One region of the Sphingobacterium sp. Lzh-3 genome, then DNA from elsewhere that is predicted to be linked to it. Evidence: riboswitches for the same ligand, from Rfam matches in the RefSeq annotation. Region 1 holds a riboswitch; each other region holds the start of a gene.
The links. Region 1 has a riboswitch for S-adenosylmethionine ahead of metE (5-methyltetrahydropteroyltriglutamate--homocysteine S-methyltransferase). Riboswitches for the same ligand answer to the same signal wherever they lie in the genome.
Positions count from the first base shown of each region.

Region 2: it holds a riboswitch for S-adenosylmethionine, as region 1 does, so the genes downstream of both, ACLCDV_RS20180 (5-oxoprolinase) here and metE (5-methyltetrahydropteroyltriglutamate--homocysteine S-methyltransferase) in region 1, are expected to answer to the same signal.
Region 3: it holds a riboswitch for S-adenosylmethionine, as region 1 does, so the genes downstream of both, metF (methylenetetrahydrofolate reductase [NAD(P)H]) here and metE (5-methyltetrahydropteroyltriglutamate--homocysteine S-methyltransferase) in region 1, are expected to answer to the same signal.

Region 1 covers NZ_CP177226.1:580,398-586,184, reverse strand. Annotated here, with positions in the region: gene ACLCDV_RS02300 (sensor histidine kinase) at 1-1,165, shown strand, start outside; gene ACLCDV_RS02295 (response regulator transcription factor) at 1,268-1,957, shown strand; SAM riboswitch class I at 2,144-2,247, shown strand; gene metE (5-methyltetrahydropteroyltriglutamate--homocysteine S-methyltransferase) at 2,326-4,638, shown strand; gene ACLCDV_RS02285 (hypothetical protein) at 4,739-5,269, opposite strand; gene ACLCDV_RS02280 (helix-turn-helix transcriptional regulator) at 5,692-5,787, shown strand, end outside.
Region 2 covers NZ_CP177226.1:4,782,339-4,788,125, forward strand. Annotated here, with positions in the region: gene ACLCDV_RS20170 (TolC family protein) at 1-1,275, opposite strand, end outside; gene ACLCDV_RS20175 (DUF3050 domain-containing protein) at 1,497-2,267, opposite strand; SAM-I-IV-variant riboswitch at 2,478-2,571, shown strand; gene ACLCDV_RS20180 (5-oxoprolinase) at 2,639-2,902, shown strand; gene ACLCDV_RS20185 (RagB/SusD family nutrient uptake outer membrane protein) at 3,001-4,518, opposite strand; gene ACLCDV_RS20190 (SusC/RagA family TonB-linked outer membrane protein) at 4,524-5,787, opposite strand, start outside.
Region 3 covers NZ_CP177226.1:5,768,748-5,774,534, reverse strand. Annotated here, with positions in the region: gene ACLCDV_RS24180 (UvrD-helicase domain-containing protein) at 1-782, opposite strand, end outside; gene ACLCDV_RS24175 (30S ribosomal protein S16) at 1,355-1,876, shown strand; gene rimM (ribosome maturation factor RimM) at 1,996-2,520, shown strand; gene ACLCDV_RS24165 (hypothetical protein) at 2,624-3,475, shown strand; SAM riboswitch class I at 3,694-3,796, shown strand; gene metF (methylenetetrahydrofolate reductase [NAD(P)H]) at 3,867-4,823, shown strand; gene ACLCDV_RS24155 (DUF2723 domain-containing protein) at 5,071-5,787, shown strand, end outside.

The sequences.
Region 1 (5,787 bases):
AAACAGAAAGAATTCTTGGTCCGGTTTCAACGTTTACGACTCCGTTGCTATGCTCGGTGGTAAAAAGGCAGATTACATCGAAGATGTTGCTATTGGAATGGAGCTAGCAAAGCGTCCGTTAAAGGATCGGTTGAATGTCATCATTGTCCAGGAACTGATCAAAGATGAGTTGGCTCAACGCGATATTAAAGCTCCTTTTAATATTGAAATATGGAGTACAAACAATATATTGCTAAATAATATCCTAAACGAGGCTGCTTTAAACAACCCTACTAATACAACGAAATACTCTACTGCTCTATTTAAAGGTGATATCGGTGCTGCACCAGGAAAATTAACAATCTACTTTCCCAATAAAAAGGCAATAATCGCAGATAATATGGGCTATCTGCTTCTGCCTATGCTTGCACTCCTATTCTTATTGGTGGGTTGTTTTGCATATACATTGATTATCATCTTCAGACAAAAGAAAGTTTCGGAAATGAAAACAGATTTCATCAACAACATGACGCACGAATTTAAAACACCTGTTGCGACCATCATGATTGCCAGTGAATCGCTGAAAGACCCCGACATCAATGCAGACCATAAACGTGTTCAAAAATTAGCCAATATCATCTATGACGAAAATGTTAGGCTAGGAAATCACATCGAACGTGTACTTGATCTAGCTCGACTGGAAAAGGAAACATTAAAGTTAGACCAGGTAGATGTGCAAATTAATGATCTTGTTTCAGCAGTTACCGACAGTATGCAGTTAAGGATGCAAAATATAGGCGGAAAATTTTCCGTAGATCTAGCGGCAACGAAAGATGTAGTTGTTGGTGACGAGCTGCATTTTTCAAATGTATTTTATAATCTACTGGATAATGCGATTAAGTACAACAAAGGAGATCTGCATGTGAATATACAATCAAAAAATGTCGGTGATACCATTGTCGTCACCATTGCCGACAACGGTATTGGGATGAGCCGGGATCACCTGCAAAAGATTTTCGACCAGTTCTACCGTATTCCAACAGGAAATGTTCATAATGTCAAAGGATTTGGTCTTGGCTTAAGTTATGTACAGGACATCCTGAGAAGGCTGAACGGAAAAATTACAGTTAAAAGTGAAAAAGATAAGGGCACGACCTTTGAAGTAATTTTGCCTATTAAAAAATAAAACGTTCCTTTTTTGTATATTTCCTCTTTAAAAAATTTCAAAGGTTGAGGAAAGCTGATTTATCAGCATCAAGGGACATTGGTGAAAATTAATATAATCATTATGCAAAAGATATTATTAGCAGAAGATGATCCTAATTTGGGGGATCTTTTAAAAGACTATCTCGAATTAAAGGGAAAATTTGACGTCACATTATGCACGGATGGAGATGAAGCGATTTCTCAATTCAAAAAAAATAACTACGACCTCTGTATTTTCGATGTCATGATGCCAAAAAAGGACGGATTTACAGTGGGGCGTGAAATCAGAAAAACAAACAATACAGTTCCTATTATCTTTGCCACAGCAAAGGGGATGATGGAAGATAAAACCGAAGCCTTCGAATTAGGGGGAGATGATTATATCACAAAACCTTTTCGAGTAGAGGAATTATTGCTCCGCATCAATGCTTTGCTGAAACGCAGTGTTCGAGACAAAGAAGAGGAAGTGGTTGCTGATAAATTTGAAATTGGCGATTATTTCTTTGATTATACAAGTCAGCAAATTTCTTACAAAGGACAGATGCAAAAACTATCCACTAAAGAAGCGGAACTACTACGCTTGCTTTGTTTAAAGAAAAATGATGTGCTGACCCGGGAAGAAGCTTTATTAAAAATATGGCATGATGACAACTACTTTACGGGTAGAAGTATGGATGTATTTCTCAGTAAACTTCGTAAATATCTAAAAGAAGATAGTAAAGTTGAAATTGTCAATGTACACGGAAAAGGTTACAAACTTTTGGTAAGCTAAAAGCATGGGGAATGAGAAACAGTCATTCCCCATTTTTTATGCTACACGGCGTATTGAAACAGGGCATACACTAAATCATGGATGAAAAGAAAAGAACAAAACAATTTTATCCTTAGTAGAATATAAAAAATTGACGCACTTTTATAAAAAATTTGCATTTCAAAAAGAAATGTTCTAACTTAGCGTCGCTTATAGAGAAAGGCAGAGGGAATAGACCCGATGAAGCCTTAGCAACCTGTCCCTTGACAAGGTGCTAAATTCTACCCTACTTGATATGGGAATGATAAGCCGAAGTCACCAAATTCTAGTGTGTCCTTCTCTCTCTAGCAAGAAATATAGTTGAAAAAGAAATATTAAAAACATTCATTATGTTATTGACTAACAATTTAGGTTACCCTCGTGTGGGCGCGTTCCGCGAATTGAAAAAAGCCAATGAGGCCTATTGGGCTAAAAAATCTTCTGTTGAGGAATTATTGGACACAGCAAAAAAAATTCGTGAAGGCAATTGGAAAACACAAAAAGATGCTGGAATAGATTTGATCCCTTCCAATGATTTCTCTTTTTACGATCAAGTATTGGATTTAACCCTTACTGTTGGTGCAATTCCTGCTCGTTACCATTCTTTATTGAATAAAGTAGACAACAATTACAGCTTAGATCTATATTTTGCCATGGCGCGTGGTTTCCAACAAGAAGGAATCGACGTGACGGCAATGGAAATGACCAAGTGGTTGGATACGAACTACCACTATATGGTGCCAGAATTCACAAAAGATCAAGAATTCAAATTGACGTCCGAAAAATTCTTAAATGAATATAACGAAGCAAAATCATTGGGCATCGATACTAAACCAGTTCTATTAGGTCCTATCACTTACCTTTTGATCGGTAAAGAAAAAGAAGCTGGCTTCGACCGCATCGATTTATTGGATAAACTTGTTCCAGTATATGAGCAAATATTAGCTAAACTATCTGAGGCCGGTGCGCAATATGTTCAGATTGACGAGCCTTTCTTAGCATTGGATTTAGATGCTAAAGTAAAAGCTTTATATCAACCTACTTTCGAAAAATTAGCTGCAGCAGCAAAAAATATCAAATTAATCGCGACGACTTACTTCGAAGCTTTAAAAGATAACGAAGATATCGCAGTTAACCTACCTATCCATGCTTTACATTTGGATTTGGTACGCGGTGAAAACCAATTGGATACGGTACTAGCTAAAGTTCCTGCTTCATTAACATTATCTTTGGGTATTGTAGAAGGCCGTAACATCTGGAAAAATGATTACGAAAAATCATTGGTTAAAATCAAACAAGCTGTTGATGCATTAGGAAAAGACCGTGTATGGGTAGCTCCTTCTTCATCATTGTTGCACGTTCCTTTTGACTTAGACAATGAACACAATGAGCAATCGCTACCAGCTGAAGTAAAAAACTGGTTAGCATTTGCTAAACAAAAATTAGCTGAGGTAAAAGACTTAGCCGTATTAGCAGAAGGTGAAGTTGATGCTGAAACAGCAAAACGCTTCGAAGCGAACAAAGCTGCAGCTGAAAGCCGTCGTACTTCTCCACTGATCCACAAACCTGAGGTTAAAACACGTACAAGCAATATCACTGATGACGATGCGAAACGTACTTCAGCATTTGCTGACCGTAAAGCAGCGCAACAAGCGAAGTTCAACTTGCCGGCATTCCCTACCACAACTATTGGTTCATTCCCACAAACGAAAGATGTTCGTAAATGGAGAGCAGACCTGAAAAAAGGTGCTATCACGCAGGCAGAGTACGATAAAGCAATCGCAGAAGAAACTGAAAACACAATCCGTCTTCAAGAGCAATTGGATATCGACGTATTAGTACATGGCGAATTCGAACGTAACGACATGGTTGAATACTTCGGTGAACAATTGGCTGGTTACGCTTTCACACAAAACGGCTGGGTACAATCTTACGGTTCACGTTGTGTAAAACCTCCGATTATCTATGGTGATGTATACCGTCCTGAAGATATGACTGTCCGTTGGTCTTCATACGCTCAATCATTGACTAACCGTCCGGTTAAAGGTATGTTGACTGGTCCGGTTACTATCTTACAATGGTCTTTCGTACGTAATGATCAACCGCGTTCAACAACCACTTACCAAATTGCATTGGCGATCTTGGATGAAGTACAAGCGTTGGAAAAAGCAGGTATCAAAATCATACAAATCGATGAACCAGCAATCCGCGAAGGATTACCGCTTCGTAAAGCTGATCAAAAAGATTACTTGAACTGGGCAGTACGTGCTTTCCGTGTTTCTTCATCAAATGTAGAAGACGATACACAGATTCACACACACATGTGTTACTCTGAGTTCAATAATGTCATCGAAGACATCGCTGCAATGGATGCTGACGTCATCACGATTGAGACTTCACGCTCTCAAATGAAATTGTTGAATGCTTTCGCTGGTGATTTCAAATATCCAAACGATATTGGTCCAGGTGTTTATGACATTCACTCACCTCGTGTTCCAAGCAAAGATGAGATGGTAGATCTATTGCGTAAAGCAAAAGCAGTAGTTCCAGCAGCACAACTTTGGGTTAACCCTGACTGTGGTTTAAAAACTCGTGCTTGGCCAGAAACCAAAGCGGCTTTAGAGTCGATGGTTGAGGCTGCGAAAATCTTAAGAGCAGAATAATTCTTAAACTATATTGATAAAGCCCTAGATGAAATTTCATCTAGGGCTTTTTTATTGGACCTTGGTTCGAAACAAAAACCGTCATCCGGATAATGTGAGCCTATTTTCGGGTGTTCTTCTTTTCTTTCTTGTTTTCCTTTTCTCTCCCGTTGTTAATTTCCTGTTTCCCCTTAATCCGATCTTCAATCGACTTCAGGCTTGACGAAAAATCAAGATCAACATTTTCAAGTTTTGCCATCTTTAACGCCTTCAATGCCTTTTTGTATTTTCTCAATTTTTCAAATAGAAGTGCTTTCTTGATCCATATCCCTGTCAAGGGCATCGCCGGAAGTGTCAAAGCAAATTTAATCGTCTTTTTTGCAGCTTCATACTCCCCCATATCAATCAGCGTCTGAATGAAATAAGGATATACTTCCAATGCCTGCACATTATGCACCAAAGCTTCCTGGAAATATCTTTTTGCCTGCTCATAATCCAATAGCTGTTCGGCATGAACTCTTCCCATCAAACACAGCGCCATTGTATTGGACTCATCATAAGACAGGGCATAGGATAAGGATTCCATGGTCTCCTCCAAATACATAGGATAGTTATCCAGTGCCTGAAGGACATATTTATTTACTGAATTCATAAAATTTTCTAAAACATAACATTCATATCCAGCTTTCACAATACCCTCGAAAGCAGCTGGATTTTTAAAACTCCATCATAAGCTAAGCATATTGGAACAGTGGGCCACCATTTAGAGCGCCAATTTTTAGCCAATATCAACGTAGATTACTTAACGTATTAAGAAAGAAGATTAGGAAAGGGCCGTATTCCGAAGAATATTCCCGAGAATCTTCTCTGTGGACGAAGCGGGATTTTCTAATATTGCAAACATATTCTTCCGTTTTTATTAATTACTCTGTTAAATTGCAAAGATTCAAAATATTTATCAAATCCCCAAAAACTTTTGATTATTAATCCGTTATATCTTACAGCACGATATTGGCATATTATTGTCGCATCAATTTCGCTGAAATTCAACGACTATTTCCCCATCTTTGGACTATGGAAAGTCAATCAGCTAATCAATTAATCAAACTATCAAGAAAACGTAAGGGACTAACGCAGCAGGAACTCGCCGATCAGGCGGGTGTATCGCTA
Region 2 (5,787 bases), 2.0 Mb from region 1:
TAGCGCAATATGTGCGGTTTCAAGATCAAAAAGTGTTTTTAGGTATTGCATATCAGCATCTAAGAGATCTGTAATCAAAGCCGATGATTTAAAATACCTGTTTTTTATAATTCGTGCATTTTCCTGCGCCAAAGCCTTATTGTTTTGACAGACGTCCTGCTGCTTAATAGCCAATTGATAATCCAACAGGGCCTGTAATAGTTGATTTTCCAGAATCTCCTCTTCATGATGGTGTTTTACCTCTTGTCGATCCAAGGCGATCTGTGCTCCGCGCACCACGTTTTTATTGAGATAAATTGCCGAGATCGGTATGGTTAATTTGAGCCCTGTGATACTCAGATTATACCAGCTGGGGTTATAGGGATACAAGAAAACCTGTGGATTGGCAAAAGTGAATGTACTGGTCAAGCCCAACTCAGGAAGATAATTTGATCGCGCCTGTTTGACCGACAACTTTTTCATAACCACTTCCTGTTCGGATTTTAGGAGGGAAAAAGCATGGCTTCGCGCTTCGGCAACAAGCGCTTCATAGCTGGGGTTTTCCACCTGAAACTGCTCGGGCAGGGGCACAATCTCCGCAGTAATACCACCAATTAGCTGCAGCTTCTGATTTGCAGCCTGAATATCATGACCGATCTGCACGAGCAACAGTTCCCGCTTCGAAAGCTCCAACGAAATACGCAAGACGTCACTGTGCAATACAACACCCGCCTTATACAGATGCTCAATCTCCTTGAGCTGTGCCCGTTGATCAGCAATATCCTGCTCGATTAAAGATCGGTTACTATACGACAGTTCCAAATCCAAAAAAAGATTGCAAACCTCCAATTTCGTCTGCGCCGCGGCATTCTTCCAATCGATTCTAGCCAGCTCATTTTCCAATTTTTTGGACTCAATTTTCATCAGGTCCCGATGCCCGTTGTAGAGGTTCAGATAAAAATCCAGGCCGCTATCGTACAAGTAATGAATGATATCATGCTGGGCGGGTTTATTTAAAAGCCCCTGATCATACACAGGCATATTACTCGCATAACTAGCAGAAGCTCGGGCGGAAATCTTGGGCAGCAACTCCATGCGTTGCTGCTGTACCGCCACCTCAGTTTCTTTGAGCTGCAAATAAGACTGCTCAATGTATTTACTGTTCTGTAGTGCTTTGTCGATCATGTCTTTCAGGGACATGCGCAAAGAATCGAGGGCGAAGGTGTCCGAAATAGCGCATACTAACAATCCTATGGTTAGTATGCCTTTTGCCCAATAGGGAGGAAAAAAGTTCACGTGTGCTATGTAATTTTTTTGCGTTGCAAACTTAGACACTTATTGGAACTTGGATTTCTTCACAAACGCCAATATGTTATGGAAAAAAGACATTTTTTCATCAATTCAATCAAAAAGACCAATATCTGCCAAGAAGATCTTACCATATCCTTTTTTAAAGCACAAAAAAAAGCCTCTCAAACGTTGATTTGAAAGGCCTTTCCGGATGGTATAAAACCAAACTATCCGTATAAGGAATCTTCTATTGCATTCCACAACTGTATTCTCTTTTGTAGCGCAACTTTACTAATCTCCTTCATTTCCGTCCATTTAACCTCATCGTCCTTCGCGAGATCTGTGATCATCTGCATCGCCAAAGGTCCATGCTCATCGCCGTCCAGATCAATATGACGTTGAAAATAATAGATAAAGCTGTCCAGATTGGCTGTAGGGAAATTTGTTTTAATTTCTTCCAAAATAGAGGTAAACATTCCCGGGATAAGATCTTCGCGTCCAAATGTAAATGCTGCAGCTATTTTATGCACTTCGCCCTCAGCAATCACTTCGAATGTAAAATTCAAAAAGTCCTTGATCCGCTTGTCCAATGTGGTCGTTGCAATGACATCGAATATGTTGCTCGATTTTTTGGCGTGAGCAATAAATTTATTGACCAGATGAAGATCGGCACCCATAGCATCCATGGCATCCAGATACATCTCAAAGTGGCTCAAACGACGACCATCAATGTATTCATCCGATTCCTCAGCCAATACAATTTCGTTGATTAGATAGCGTGTTGATGGATGCTCACTCGCAAACCAAGGTAAAGTCGTACAGGTCAATTTAATCTGTAAAGCTTTTAGTAAAGACATAAAATCCCATACAGCGTACACATGCCCTTCTGTAAAAGAACGTAGATTCTTGATCGTTTTGATCTTACGATACAAGGGGTGTTGCAATAATACCTCGCGTTCGGTAGCAATGTATTCGTTAATTTCCGCAATTCTATTCATGGCGCAAAAGTATTGTCTTATCTCTATTTTTAAAAGTATTTTCGATGAGATTACAGTAACATGATAAATTTTTCGCCCAGCTATCCGCTTCATAACCAAATCACAGCCAACAATGCGCCTCGCTTTTGACCGCCCTATTCCTGTTGCTAAAGTTCATTTACCCTTAAAAACAAAAATATTTTTTATTATAAAAAATAATCTACTATATTTGTAGAGTATTCAGAATTGCATGATGCAATACCAACCGAGTGCAGGCACCGCGGTGGTAAATTAATACGGGTTTCGACCAAAATAAACGTCACAGAACGATTATTTTCCCCAACAAGATCTGGATACAGTTTATGGTTTAATCTTTTAAATTTTTAAATTGTATGGCTACTACAACAAATCTTTACCAACACTTACTGGAAAAATTCAGTTATTACTCAACAGATGAACTGATCCAGCTCAACAATGACACCATTTTGGGACAAGGCTGGGGTTCAGCCAAGGCAACCTTTAGAACAGCTTTGATCAGTACGTTCTCCAAAAGAGGACTGGATCTTTCCAACATCATTTCCAAGGAAGACGGTTTTACCTCGGTGAAGCATGTCCCTGTACGCTTGGAACAGAATGTCCTGATTCCTTTACAATAATCTTTATCGGCAAAAAAAAGCGCGCATCGAAAGGACTTCGTGCGCGCTGCTGTGGTTGGTTTAGTAAATTGCCGATTTAAAAGAAGGCAATAATCTTATTATTTATAGTTTGGATTCTGAATTAACACACCTGCGCTTTTCTCAATTTCTGTTTGTGGTAATGGCCAGCGGTAAAATTTGTCTTCAAAATGATAGGGCACTTTACTGTCTTTGACCGCATTGAGTACTTCGCCTGCGATATGCCAACGAATCAAGTCGTAATGCCGCAGTCCTTCGAAAGCAAGTTCAACCCTTCTTTCGTGGCGGATACGATCGCGCATTTTTTCCTTGGTATAACCGGCAGGGAACCCGGGCATCTGAACGCGGCTCCTCAATGTATTCATAGCATCGTAAACCGATTGATCTGGTCCGGCGATTTCATTTTGTGCTTCGGCATACATCAATAACACCTCTCCAAACCGCAGTACAACAGCATCCTGTTGGCTCAATGTTGAAAAGCCAAAAGGTAAGTTGGCCGGATCCAAAAATTTCAGCACCCCATAACCTGTAGGCCGCGGATTGGACGGTGTATGGATCTTACCGCCGCCAAAGTCGGGATGATCCACGAAAATTGTTTTGCTCAAGCGCGGATCCCTATCTTTGAAGGGATTGGCTCGGTCAGTCAAAGGTGATTCACCATAAGGCAGACCATCTTTGCATTCATAGGTATCCACGAGGTTTTGCAACGGTGAAGCTGCTATCCAATCGCCGAGGTACATGTCCCAGGGGGCTGTATTATTCGGTGCCAGAAAATTGACCGAAAAGATAATCTCAGTATTATTCTTCTGTGTTGCATCGCGAAAGACATTTTCAAAAGCCGTACTCAGGGTATACTCTTTCATGACATCGGTGCATAAATCTTTTACCTCTTTCAGAATTGCTAAATCGGGCACCCCTTTGTCACCATAAGCCGCAAACAGTAAAACCCGTGCTTTCAAGGCTTTTGCAGAACTTGCGGTCGCATGCCCCCCATTGTTGAAATAAGGTTTAGCCGCTAAGTTGGCGATCCCGAAATCCAGATCGGCCCGAATCTGTTTTAGAATATTCTCCGCAGTTTCCTTTGGCTGACGTTGATTCTCCAAACTGAGGGGAGTCAGTACAAGTGGCACTTCACCATAGATACTGTACAATTGGAAATACACAAAAGCACGAATAAAGCGGGCTTCGGCTTCCATATTTTTTTTCTCCCCATCGTTCATATCGGCGCCATTGTAGCCATGAAGCTTTTCGATCAGGCGATTGGCACGTCCTATACCTACATAAGCATCGTTATAAATACCGGTTTCGTAGCCCCCGGTGGTCGGATTTAAGTTCCCACCGACGATTTCATTGACGCTACCCGAATTGAACTGATTGTAGCCATTGTCGGTCAGACAATCCCGGAAAGGCATCCCAAAAGAAAAGGCTTCACTCTGCAACGAGGCATATACACCGGCCAAAGCATTATCAAAATCCGATTTTTTGCTAAAATAATTGTCCGAAGCAATCTGATCCAAAGGGTTGAGGTCCAAGGCACTGTTACAGGAAGCTAAAAATAGGCCGGATAGCATCAACGCTGTTATAAATTTCTTTTTCATAGCACTTAAAAGTTAACTTGTACACCAAATGAATAAATCTTGTTTTGTGGATACTGTACCAGATCACCATTTCCATAGCGTTCAGGGTCCAAGCCCTTAAATTTGGTCGCAGTAAGCAGGTTATCACCCGAAAAATAAACCCTTAGGCGGTCAATTTTATATTTTTTCAAGAGCCCTTCAGGTAAAGTGTATCCGAACACAAGATTTTTCAACCTGAAGTATGAGGCATCCTGAATAAAATAGCTGGAAGCACGGCTGAATTTCTCCGGAGCACTCCAACCCCAATAAATACGGGGCATCGTTGTCGAAGGATTTTCAGGAGTCCAACGGTCTAACCAGTCTTTTGTCGGCGGGCTACCCTGTACAAATGGGGTTACACCCCAGCCCGAAACATAGGATTTGACGCCATATACCCCTTGTAATAGGGCCGAAAAGTCAAAACCTTTAAAACTAGCACTTAGATTAAAACTATAGTTCAGCTTTGGATCCACACCGGCTATCATTGTTCTGTCGTTGGCATCTATTTTTCCGTCCCCATTGACGTCCCGATACTTCAGATCGCCGGGCAGTGTATTATCATTAAACTGCTTAGGCGAACCTGTTACTTCTGCTTCTGACTGGAATATGCCAATGACTTCGTAGGTATAAAAGCTGTCCATTGCATAGCCATTTTTTTTGATCGTATAGCCTCCGATTTCAGGTTCTCCAAATTTGACCAGCTTGTTTTTGAAACGATCGAGGTTTGCCCCTAGCTGATAGCGTAAACCTTCCAATGCGCCCGTGGTAAGCTGATTGCGATAGGTAATTCCTAATTCAACACCTTTATTTTCAACGATACCGTCATTGATATTTGGGGCGCCCAATCCTACGATTGCCGTGATCTGCGAAGGGCGTAAGATGTCGGTTGTCCGTTTCTTATACCAATCGAAAGTAATATCCAAATTTTTGAACAGGCTTAAATCTACCCCAACATCTGTCATGGTTGTTGTTTCCCATTTGATCAGTGGGTTGGTCAGTCTTTGCTGTGCCACCCCCGATTGCAGACTATTGTTATCAAATGAATAATTACCTGTAAGTCCCAATACAGGCTGGTATGGATAATTTAAGGAATAGCCATTCACATCCACCACATTCTGGTTTCCAAGTTGCCCCCAAGATCCACGGATCTTCAAATTATCCAACCAACCGGAAGCGAATTCCTTGACAAACGATTCTTCCGATACACGCCAGCCTGCAGAGAAAGAAGGAAAGGCTGCCCAACGGTTTTTA
Region 3 (5,787 bases), 1.0 Mb from region 1:
TTATTACGCGATTTACCTTTCAGATCACTTTCGGAGATGTTAAAATTCTTGAACGTTTCACTAAAGGCTTCAATCGTCAGCGAGAGTGCTTCCGTGAAGGAGTTTATCTTCTGTTCAACTTCCTGATTGAGGAGATTAAAAACCTCCTTTGGATTGGCCGAATTGATGTAACCATCAAATTCCTGAAAATTTTCAGAGAAAATAAGACTTGCCAAACCCATTAATTGTTGGCGGTAGTTCCAATTTTCATTTTTTGCTATTTTCTTTTCCGCATAAGCGATAATCCAATCCAGTAGGTCGGGGCGTTCATCCAGCAATTGATTAAGCATGACCGTTAGGTCATTTTTCACTTTGTTGACATTCATTTCAATCTTATAAGCAGCATCAAGATTGAGTTCATACGTGAATGCACGAATAACTTTTTGGGAAAAACCATCAATTGTACTTATGGTAAAATGACTGTAGTCATGTAGGATACGTCGATACACCCGAAAAGCTTTCTCTTGTACCAGATGCGGATTCCAATCTGGTTGCTGCTGAAGTAAAAGCTTTCTGAAATCTTCAATTTTAGGGCTACGATTGCCTGTTGCCAAGCCATGGAGTACCGAGAGGATACGTTCCTTCATCTCGGCGGTTGCCTTATTGGTGAATGTCACCGCCAAAATCTCCTTATAGCTATTCTCGTTGGAGAGTAGGAGTGTGAGATAGTGTAAAGTTAAGCTAAAGGTTTTTCCCGAACCGGCTGAAGCTTTTAGTATTTTTAATGGCGCAACAGATTTCATAGAATGAAGGTAGAAAGTAAAAAGTGAATTGGCAAAAATGTCGCTGACTATTTCGAAGCTATTGTACACAAACGGTTCATCCTGTTTACATTTGGTAAAGATGCCCTTTTAAATAAAGGAGTTTTTTGTGCCTTGATTTTTGAAAAGTTTGTTGTAGCTGCTTTATGGAAGCAAGAAAAGACGAAGGTCTCAAGGGTAGGTATTGCGCTTGAAAGAGCTTGTTGAAAAGAGCTAACCCTATCGTTTTCAGTGAAGTTTTATTAAATGCTTTATGGAAGCAAGAAAAGACGAAGGTCTCAAGGGTAGGTATTGCGCTTGAAAGAGCTTGTTGAAAAGAGCTAACCCTATCGTTTTCAGTGAAGTTTTATTAAATGCTTTATGGAAGCAAGAAAAGACGAAGGTCTCAAGGGTAGGTATTGCGCTTGAAAGAGCTTGTTGACAAGAGCTAACCCTGTCGTTTTCAGTGAAGTTTTATTAAATTATAATGATGATTAAAAAAAAATAACTATCTTTGCATCCCCTCTAGTATGAAGCTCGGGGGATATGTTGAATACATAAAATAAAATTAAAAAATGGCAACTAAAATCAGATTGCAAAGACACGGTAAAAAAGGACGTCCTTTTTACCACGTAGTCGTAGCGGATTCTCGCGCTCCACGTGACGGTAAATTCATCGAACGTATTGGTTCTTACAACCCAAACACAAATCCAGCAACTATCGTTTTGGATTTTGAAAAAGCTTTGGATTGGATGAATAAAGGTGCTCAACCAACTGACACTGCTCGCGCTATCCTTTCTTATAAAGGTGTTCTTTACAAAAAACACTTGCAAGGTGGTGTGAAAAAAGGTGCTTTTGATGAAGCTGCTGCTGAAGCTAAATTTACAGCTTGGACTGACGCTCAAGAAGCTAGAATCTCTGGTAAAAAAGATGGTTTAGCTCAAACTAAAGCTGAAGCTAAAAAAGCTGCTTTAGTGGCTGAAGCTAAGAAAAAAGAAGAAAAAGCTGCTGCTGTAGCTGCTAAAAATGCTCCTGTAGCGGAAGAAACTGCTGCTGAAGAGACTGAAGCTCCTGCATCAGAAGAAACTGAAGGTTAATTCTTTCATAAAGTATTCGAGAAAGCCGACTCAATCTTGAGCCGGCTTTTTTTGAAACAGCCAATAGGCTAATGGTTTGCCAAATCATGTCTCACAGCTAATCGCTAAATACGAAATATATGACTATTGATCAAAGCTTTTACATTGGTTACATCAGTAAAACAAGAGGTCTTAAAGGAGAAGTACAACTATTTTTTGAATTCGAGGAATACGAGAGTTTGAATATCGATGTTGTCTTTGTGGAAGTGAACAAAAAACTTGTTCCTTATTTTGTTGATACCATTAAATTTCAAAAAAATAGTACAGCCTATGTGACATTTGAGGATGTGGATCATATCGATAAGGCTCAAGTACTTGTACGTAAAAAGCTATATCTTTCCAATGATAAGATGCCCGAGCGTGATCCAGACGATTTTAGATATACTGATTTAATCGGTTTTTTAGTGATTGATGAAAACCATGGTGAACTGGGGCAAATAACAGACGTCCAGGAATTTCCACAACAGTTTGTCGCTTCGGTAAATATGGACGGTAAAGAACTGATGTTCCCGTTGTCTGATGATTTGATCTTAGGAATCGATGGCGAAGAGGAGATCATTGAAGTTGAATTGCCAGAAGGCTTAGTGGATCTTTATAAAGAATAAGCATATCGCCAGGCTTATTCAAATAAATAGCAGTATACAAACTATTGCAGTAATTTCTTATCTTGGTCTGTATATTATTACTGGCCATAATTATTGATTGATTTTGAAACCGTTATTACTACTGCTATTTATATTCTCGTTGTCTTCTTGTGCTTTCTTTGGGAAGAAAAAGGACTTTCCTGAAGGCAATTACCAAATGATACTGGGCTATTCAAATGAGGAGTATCATAAAGTAAAAAGAGAATCACCCCAAAATGTGGAGGCAGATGCCTATGGTAATGATCCTATGCTATACCGGTCCTTTCTCTCACTCCAGGATAAAGATAAGTTTGTGATGGCGATCGATGATATCTTACTCTTCGGCAAGTATAGATTCAACGGCGATCGATTAGAATTGAATGATGAGAAAAAGGGTAGCCTCGCCTTAGATATTGTTAAGGTAAAAGGCGATTTTGTTCAGCTGAGAGGTGATTTTTCACAGTTTAGCTCAGCGCATGTACCCACTAGCGAAAGACTTTATATCAACTTTGCGCTAGATAAAACTCCTATCCGGGAGACCCCGAGCAAATTTGATAGCCAGGTGAATCTATGGCGAAATGCCCCTGTAAAATCAGAAAGTGAAAAGGAGATAAAGACCCGGACACTGAATTTTGTAGATTATTCTATCGCTTATTTCCAGCACATATCAAGTTCTGGCACACATCACGATTATCGATTGGATGGTGTTGAATCACCAATTATTTATGCTGAGAATGGCATTGTGCTAAAGAAGTGGGAAGATGTTCCTGAATCCTGGAAGGAATTGTTTTACAATGAACAAAATGCATTAGTTGCCTATCAATATTTATTTGATGGTTTTAAATATGGATCGAAAGAAGAGTACCATGTTACCGGACTCTTACTGATCACATTTTATCTCAAAAATTTACGAAATTCCCTGGCAACGAATCTTTAGCCGATCCTGTAGTGACGTAGGCAATCTCTTCGCTGTCAATGATCCTCGGTCGTTAATTTTATCTGTTTTTTTAAGTCTTTTACTTTTGTTGGAGCGTAAATTTCTATTATTGCTTGGGAATAAATCCGAAGCCGTACTTATTGCAGTCTTTTTGCCACTATTTTTGCCTTTTCGAAAAAATATTTTTGTCGTTTGATTTTTTAAAACGATATTAGCAACGCTTATAGAGAAAGGCCGAGGGACTAGACCCGTTGAAGCCTTAGCAACCTGTCTTGTTCAAGGTGCTAAATTCTACCCTACTCCATGTGGGAAAGATAAGTTACATGTAGATAAACGATTCCTCGACGTGTGCGTTTCGATGTAAGCCAACCAAACTAAAAACAGTTTTTTAATGAAGATTATCGATCATATCCAGAATGCCAAAGGAAAAACATTGTTTTCTTTTGAGCTATTGCCACCGGCGAAAGGGCAGGGCATCCAAAGTATTTTTAAAACCATGGATGAACTGATGGAGTTTAAACCTCCTTTTATCGACGTAACCTACCATCGGGAAGATTATATCTATAAAGAGCATGCGAGTGGATTACTGGAACGCGTTTCCTATCGTAAACGTCCTGGGACAGTGGCGATATGTGCTGCAATCATGAATAAATATAAAGTAGATGCGGTGCCCCATTTGATATGTGGTGGTTTTACAAAAGAGGAAACTGAAAATGCATTGATCGATTTGAACTTCCTGGGGATAGATAACGTCTTGGTATTGCGGGGAGATGCACGTAAGGGCGACGCCGATTTTATACCGACCGATGGTGGACATGCTTTTGCAACAGACCTACTTGAACAGGTAACGGATATGAATAAAGGAAAGTATCTGCATGAAGACATTATCACATCGGAAAAGACTGATTTTTGCATCGGAGTAGCGGGCTATCCCGAAAAGCATTTTGAATCGCCAAATTTCAATACTGATTTTAAATATCTGAAACAAAAAGTCGATATGGGAGCAGAGTTTATTGTGACTCAGATGTTCTTTAATGTTGAAAAATACAAAGAGTTTGTAACAAAATGTAGGGACAATGGAATCCATGTGCCTATTATTCCGGGATTAAAACCACTGACAACGAAAAAACAGTTGGTTACCCTACCAAGGATATTCCATTTAGATATTCCAGAGGAACTGAGCGATGCTGTTTCAGCATGTAAAACGAATGCCGACGTCAGACAAGTAGGTGAAGAGTGGTTGGTGCAACAATGTCAGGAGCTGATTAAATTTGGCGCTCCGGTTTTACATTTCTATACGATGAGTAATCCTGGTCCAACAAAGAAGATTGTTGAAAAACTAGCCTAACTCATAAAAGTAATACGAAAAGGGAGCTGATAAGCTCCTTTTTTTATGGCAGTATTCGTTGTGAAAGCCTAAAATATGTTCAGAATTTCGATCGTGTGGTTTAGGTCGATCGCTATTTTCAGGGTTTAATAGCCTGTTTATAGTCAGATACTTGTGTTAAATAGTGTTAATTAACTTATTGGAATCAGGATAACTTTTTAACTTAAAAGTGCTAAAAAAGATTTTAACAATAGACCAAATTGACCTTATGACGTACACTAGATTAAATTCTCTACTCGGCTTTGCTTGCGGACTAATTGCTACATGTGTCTATATCGCCACCGTTGAAAAGACGGTAAGTTGGTGGGATTGTGGTGAATTTATTGCCTGTGCCTACAAGCTGGAAGTGGCACACCAGCCGGGAGCACCATTATTTCTTCTTATTCAGAATATATTTTCCAACCTAGCTTTGGGTAATGCAGGTAAAATCGCCTATTGGATGAATATTGGATCCGCAATCTGCAGTGGGCTTACTGTTACATTTTTATTCTGGACGATAACAGCAATTGCCAAAAAGATACTCAACAGGCAAGAGAACGTTCAATTATCGAATTATTCCCAAATTTTTGCAGCGGGTTTAGTTGGTGCAATGGCTTTCTGTTTCAGTGATTCATTCTGGTATTCGGCTGTTGAATCCGAGGTATATGCGATGTCTTCATTGTGTACAGCAATTGTTTTTTGGGCAATTTTAAAGTGGGAAGTCCGTGCAGATGAGGAAGGTAGCGATCGTTGGCTGGTTTTTATTGCTTTTGTTATGGGCCTTTCGATCGGAGTGCACTTATTAAATCTGTTGGCAATTCCGGCTATAGCGATGGTTGTCTATTTCAGGAGAGCAGGACAGATCAGTGCGAAAGGTACAATAAAAGCTTTCTTGTTAGGAGTGTTGATCTTGGGAGCCGTATTGTGGGGAATTATTCAATGGTTG